DNA from 2 places in the Limnohabitans curvus genome. Region 1 is predicted to be linked to the other one. Evidence: riboswitches for the same ligand, from Rfam matches in the RefSeq annotation. Region 1 holds a riboswitch; the other holds the start of a gene.

What was found. A riboswitch is a leader RNA that binds a small molecule or an ion and turns the genes downstream of it on or off. The one in region 1 is predicted to bind S-adenosylhomocysteine.
Region 2: linked by a shared signal. The riboswitch ahead of metH (methionine synthase) and the one ahead of ahcY (adenosylhomocysteinase) in region 1 are both predicted to bind S-adenosylhomocysteine.

Annotation. Positions count from the first base shown of each region.
Region 1 is NZ_NESP01000001.1:1,070,249-1,073,657, reverse strand. It holds gene B9Z44_RS05430 (excinuclease ABC subunit UvrA) at 1-39, shown strand, start outside; gene B9Z44_RS05425 (peptide chain release factor 3) at 282-1,913, opposite strand; S-adenosyl-L-homocysteine riboswitch at 2,022-2,105, shown strand; gene ahcY (adenosylhomocysteinase) at 2,204-3,409, shown strand, end outside.
Region 2 is NZ_NESP01000001.1:1,516,893-1,520,301, reverse strand. It holds gene metH (methionine synthase) at 1-1,392, opposite strand, end outside; S-adenosyl-L-homocysteine riboswitch at 1,443-1,537, opposite strand; gene B9Z44_RS07545 (hypothetical protein) at 1,596-1,901, shown strand; partial or broken gene B9Z44_RS07540 (DUF4377 domain-containing protein) at 1,914-2,057, shown strand; gene B9Z44_RS07535 (hypothetical protein) at 2,061-2,303, opposite strand; gene B9Z44_RS07530 (homocysteine S-methyltransferase family protein) at 2,430-3,409, opposite strand, start outside.

The DNA.
Region 1 (3,409 bases):
ACGGGGGCTGCTTTGAAGCCAGTGTTGGCGAGGGCGTAACTCTTTTCGTCGCTTGGGTTTTCTGTTGGCGTGGCTGCGTGCTGCGGGATAAGCCTAGGCTCCTCTTCGCTGCGGCTTATCCCGCAGCACTTGTTCGTGTGCGAATGACTTCGTATCCGTATCTGATGCGTGTCAACGCGAAGAGAGGCTCAGTGGTATTGCCCGTCAGCGACATTCTGAGCGCAGCGAAGAGGAGCCGAGGGCAATGCCACTGAGCCTCTCTTCACTACAAAAGCAAAAAATCAACCTGCAGTAGACAAAGCCAACCCAGCATGCTCGCGCAGCGGATGGAAATGAATCTTCGGGAAACGCTCTTGCGCCAAGCGCACGTCATAAGGCGACGTACACAAATACGCCAACGTATTGGCCGCATCCAAAGCCATACGCTGTGGATACGCATAGGTGAACTCGCCCAACTCCGCAGGCGTGTCCGCCGTGATCCAGCGCGCACCGGTGTACTGGCAGCTCTCAAGCTTCACATCGCAGTCGTATTCGGCTTTCAAGCGGTGTTGCACCACTTCAAACTGCAACTGACCCACGGCGCCCAGCAGCATCGCGCCGCCGGCTTCGGGTTTGAACACTTGAATGGCGCCTTCTTCACCCAGCTGGTCCAAGCCCTGTTGGAGCTGTTTGGTGCGCAATGGGTTTTTCAAAATCACCGTCATGAACAATTCGGGTGCGAAGAACGGCAAGCCTGTGAATTGCAAGGCTTGCCCGTCGGTGATGGTGTCGCCCAGCTGCACGCCGCCGTGGGTGGTGAAACCGATGATGTCACCCGCATAGGCTTCTTCCACCGCTTCGCGGCGTTGCGACATGAAGGTCACCACGCTGGTGGGGCGCAGTTCTTTGGCGGTGCGCTGCACCTTGAGTTTCATGCCGGGGGTGAACTTGCCTGAGGCCACGCGCACAAAGGCAATGCGGTCGCGGTGGTTGGCGTCCATGTTGGCTTGCACCTTGAACACCACGCCGGCAAAACCTTCGTCTTCCGGTTGAATGGTTTTTTCAATCGCTTGCTTGTTGACGACAAGATGGCTCAAACGAGGGCGGGGCGAAGGCGCGAGGTCGACCAAAGCGTCGAGCACTTCCATCACACCGAAGTTGTTCACGCCTGAGCCAAAGAACACGGGGGTTTGCTTGCCGGCCAAGAAGGCTTCTTTGTCGAACTTGGGCGATGCGCCAGTGGCCAGCTCCATGCTTTCCATGGCGGCGGCCCATTCCAATCCAAAACGCTCAGCCAGCTTGGCTTGCTCGGTGAGTGGGTGTGTTTCAAAGTCTTGCGGCAAGCGCTCAGAGCCGGAGTCAAACACGGTCATGGCTTGCGTGCGCAAGTTGATGATGCCGCCGAACAACTTGCCTTGGCCCACAGGCCACGTCATGGGCACGCAGGGCATGCCGAGTTCGCGTTCGACTTCGTCGAGGATGTCGAGCGGGTCGCGCACTTCGCGGTCCATCTTGTTGACGAAGGTGATGATGGGCGTGTCACGCTGACGGCAGACCTCAATCAAGCGGCGGGTTTGGGCTTCCACACCGTTGGCCGCGTCAATCACCATCAGGGCCGAGTCCACGGCCGTCAGCACGCGGTAGGTGTCTTCCGAGAAGTCTTTGTGGCCAGGGGTGTCGAGCAGGTTGATGACGTGGTCGCGGTACAGCATTTGCATGACCGACGAGGCCACCGAGATGCCGCGTTGCTTCTCAATCTCCATCCAGTCCGAGGTGGCGTGGCGGCTGGCTTTGCGGCCTTTCACAGCACCGGCAATTTGAATCGCACCCGAGAACAGCAACAGCTTTTCGGTCAGCGTGGTTTTACCCGCATCGGGGTGAGAAATGATGGCAAAGGTGCGGCGACGGCGCACTTCGTTCAGAAAGGAGCTCATGGGGTCACTATATAAAAGGGAGTGCCTAAAAATGGCAAATCAAGGCGGGAATCATAGCGCTGGGGCCGTGGCCAAGCAGGGGTTTTAGAAGTTCGTTTAAAATCTTGGCTATCCGAGGAGCGCTGCAGCCTGTCGGCCCGCAAGGGTCAAATTCACAGGTGAGGCTCGGACTGCCAACCGCGCTCACCCACTAGTCAACGTGAGGTGAGCTCCTCGAAGATTCTTTCGGACTCCCAGATGACGCCAACCGCGCGTTGCTAGTGGCTTTGCCAACTATTGGAGTCTCACAAATGAACGCTGTTCTTAAAACCAACGCCGCCGCCGATTACATCGTGGCCGACATGTCTTTGGCCGCTTGGGGCCGCAAAGAAATCAAAATCGCCGAAACCGAAATGCCCGGTTTGATGGCCATCCGCGAAGAATTTGCCAAAGCGCAACCTTTGAAGGGCGCTCGCGTGACCGGCTCTTTGCACATGACCATTCAAACGGCTGTGTTGATTGAAACCTTGAAGTCTTTGGGCGCTGACGTGCGTTGGGCTTCTTGCAATATCTTCTCCACCCAAGACCACGCGGCTGCTGCAATTGCCGAAGCGGGCACCCCCGTGTTCGCCACCAAAGGCGAAACCTTGGCCGAGTACTGGGACTACACCCACCGCATTTTTGAATTCGGTGCAGCAGGCACCCAAGGCGAAGGCCCCAACATGATCTTGGACGACGGCGGCGATGCCACGTTGTTGATGCACTTGGGCAAGCGCGCTGAAACCGACGCTTCGTTGATCGCCAACCCCACCAGCGAAGAAGAAACGTGTTTGTTCAACGCCATCAAAGCCAAATTGGCGGTGGACCCCACTTGGTACAGCCGCAAAGGCGCGCACATCATTGGCGTGACCGAAGAGACCACCACCGGCGTGTTGCGCCTGAACGAGATGGCCGCCAAAGGCAGCCTGATGTTCCGCGCCATCAACGTGAACGACTCTGTGACCAAGAGCAAGTTCGACAACTTGTACGGCTGCCGCGAATCTTTGGTGGACTCCATCAAGCGCGCGACCGACGTGATGATCGCGGGCAAAGTGGCTTGCGTGGCTGGTTACGGCGACGTGGGCAAAGGTTCTGCACAAGCCTTGCGCGCTTTGAGCGCCCAAGTGTGGGTGACCGAGATCGACCCGATCAACGCTTTGCAAGCTGCGATGGAAGGCTACAAAGTGGTCACCATGGAATACGCTGCTGACAAGTGCGACATCTTCGTGTCTGCCACCGGCAACAAGAACGTGATCCGCTACGAGCACATGGCCGCCATGAAAGACGAAGCCATCGTTTGCAACATCGGGCACTTCGACAACGAGATCGATGTCGCTTCACTCGAAAAACTGCAGTGGGACGAGATCAAGCCCCAAGTCGACCACGTCATCTTCCCTGATGGCAAAAAGATCACTTTGTTGGCCAAAGGCCGTTTGGTGAACTTGGGTTGCGCTACCGGCCACCCCAGCTTTGTGATG
Region 2 (3,409 bases), 450 kb from region 1:
GCCCATGTTCACCACCTCGTAGTTGTTGCACTGCAAGACCACGGTGACGATGTTTTTGCCAATGTCGTGCACGTCGCCCTTGACCGTGGCGATGACCATCTTGCCCTTGGCTTTCACGTCTTGGCCCGCTTCGGCTTGCAAGCGTTTTTCTTCTTCGATGTAGGGCACCAAGTGCGCCACCGCTTGCTTCATCACGCGGGCCGACTTGACCACTTGGGGCAAGAACATCTTGCCTTGGCCAAACAAATCACCCACCACGTTCATGCCGTCCATCAGTGGGCCTTCGATGACGTGCAGCGGGCGGCCGCCCTTGGCCAAAATGTCGCGGTAGGCCTCTTCCGTGTCATCGGTGATGAAGTCTGTGATGCCGTGCACCAACGCGTGGCTCAGGCGATGCGCCACGGTGACGGGCGCATCGGGCGTGCCACGCCAAGCCAGCTTTTGGCTGTCGTCTTTCGCTGCGCCCTTGGCGGTTTCGGCCACTTCAATCAGGCGCTCGCCGGGCGTGAGGTGCGCTTCGCCTTCTTTGTACTGGGGTGTGCGATTCAGCACCACGTCTTCCACGCGCTCGCGTAGTGTGGGTTCGAGGTCGTCGTACACGCCGACCATGCCGGCGTTGACGATGCCCATGTCCATGCCCGCCTTGATAGCGTGATACAGGAATACGGTGTGAATGGCTTCACGCACAGGGTCGTTGCCGCGGAAACTGAACGACACGTTAGACACGCCGCCGCTCACTTTCGCGCCGGGCAGGTTTTGCTTGATCCAGCGCGTGGCTTCGATGAAGTCAACCGCGTAGTTGTCGTGCTCTTCAATGCCGGTGGCAATGGCGAAGATGTTGGGGTCGAAGATGATGTCTTCAGCAGGAAAACCTACCTCGTCGACCAACACGCGGTAAGCGCGCTCACAAATTTCAATCTTGCGTGCGTAGGTGTCAGCTTGACCTTTTTCGTCAAACGCCATCACCACAGCAGCCGCGCCGTAGCGCTTGACCAAGGTGGCTTGACGCTTGAACTCGTCCAAGCCTTCTTTCATGCTGATGGAGTTGACGATGCCCTTGCCTTGGATGCAACGCAGGCCCGCTTCGATGACCGACCACTTGGACGAGTCCACCATCACCGGCACACGCGCAATGTCGGGCTCGCCCGCCATCAGGTTGAGGAAACGCACCATGGCGGCTTGGCTGTCGAGCATGGCTTCGTCCATGTTGACGTCGATCACTTGTGCGCCGTTTTCCACTTGCTGGCGTGCGACGGCCAAGGCTTGCTCGTACTCGCCATTCAAAATCATGCGCGCAAAGGCCTTAGAGCCAGTGACGTTGGTGCGCTCGCCAACGTTGACAAACAAACTGCCCTCGCCAATAGAGACTGGCTCAAGGCCAGACAGCTTCATGGGGGGAACTGCAGTGGAATTCATGGGGGTACTCACCTGGGGGCTATCAATACAGGTGAGCGTCGTTGCAAAAGATTCGGCCCCAAGCCTGACTTCACGCGCGAGTCCTGAAAGGACGGGTGAAGCTGCAACGCTCCTTGGGGAAGGCATTATTTTAACCGCTGCGCTGTTGCGGGCCCCACAGGCCACCGAAAATGCAGGCCATGCGAAAAATCTTACTGAGCCTCTCTGTTTTTTGTTGCACGTCGCTGGCCCAAGCCGGCATCTGCACCCGCGAATACGCGCCTGTTTGCGGCCAGTTGCCTCACCAAAGCCAAACGTTTTCCAACCGCTGCATGATGAAAGACGCAGGGGCAAGCTGGGTGTCTGACGGCGAATGTCCCGCCGCACACAGCAACGCGCCAGCCAAAGACATCACGCTGACCGTGGCGGCGCACGATGTGGCATGCATGGGTGCTGCGCCCATGCGCTGCTTGCAAGTGAAAGAGGGGAAAGCGCTGACGTGGTAAAACTTTTACAGCCCGATTGAGGGCTTCACGTTCACGCCGGGGGTGCAATACAAATTATTGGTGCGCGCGACGCCGACTGCGAACCCGCCAGCCGACATGGCCGATACGCGCTATCAGCTGGTGCGTGTGTTGTCTCGCCAACCCACACCGCCATAAACCTCACGCGCGACGTGGCCGCGTCATCAAGTAAGTGCTGCGGTAGTTGTCCCACTCCACCACGGGCGCATGTGCGCTTAAGAACTCGCGCAGCAACTGGCTGGCTTGCAACTTGGTCAGCGCTAACTTTTCAGAAATCAGGGTCCGATTGACGTGACCGTGTTCTTGATAAATGGCCAACACGGAGTTGATGCGGCTCTGCAGATGAACATCTGCAGGGGAAGTACTTGTGATTTCTGTGGACATGAACGGTAACGTTGAACGATTACCGCCATTCTCGAAATCAAATGCCGCCCTGTAAATCCGCCTCTTGGCGTATACCCTTATCAGCCATCAACCCAAAAGCTCTCGTTTTGACGGGCGATTAAATACTTAGGCTGCTTCGCGATAAAAAGGCCCCGCGCTCAAAGCGCGCGCCTTTTGGTCAGCCACCGCGCTACCAATGGCTGCGATGTGCTCAGGCGTGGTGCCGCAGCAGCCGCCCACGATGTTCACCAAACCTTCGGCGGCAAACTCGTGCAGCAAGCGGCTGGTCACATCGGGCGTTTCGTCAAAGCCGGTGTCGCTCATGGGGTTGGGCAAGCCCGCGTTGGGGTAGCAGCTGATGAAGGTGTCGCCCGCGACTTTGTTGAGTTCTTGAATGTAGGGGCGCATCAGCGTCGCACCCAAAGCGCAGTTCAGGCCAATGGCCAGCGGCTGCGCGTGGCGCACGCTGTGCCAAAACGCGGTCACGGTTTGACCGCTCAAAATGCGGCCCGAAGCATCGGTCACCGTGCCGCTGATGATGAGCGGCAAGCGCTCGCCCGTAGCTTCAAAAAATTCTTCAATCGCAAACAAGGCAGCTTTGGCGTTGAGCGTGTCGAAGATGGTTTCCACCAACAACACATCCGAACCGCCTTCGACCAAGGCTTTGACTTGGTCGTAATACGCGGCGCGCAGTTCTTCAAAGTTCACATTGCGTGCGCCTGCGTCGTTCACATCGGGGCTGATGCTGGCGGTTTTGGGTGTGGGGCCCACAGCGCCCGCCACAAAGCGGGGTTTGTCAGGCGTGCTGTATTTGTCGCAGGCTTCGCGGGCGATGCGGGCTGAAGCGAGGTTCATCTCGTAGGCCAAATCGGCCATGTCGTAATCGGCTTGCGCAATGGTGGTGGCGCCAAAGGTGTTGGTCTCGATCAAGTCAGCGCCAGCGGCGAGGTAACGCTCATGGATGTCACGAATCACGTCGGGGCGGGTGAGGCTGAGCAACTCGTTGTTGCCCTTCACGTCTTTGTGAAAGTCTTTGAAACGCTCGCCGCGGTATTGCTCTTCCGTCAGCTTGAAGCGCTGAATCATGGTGCCCATCGCGCCGTCGA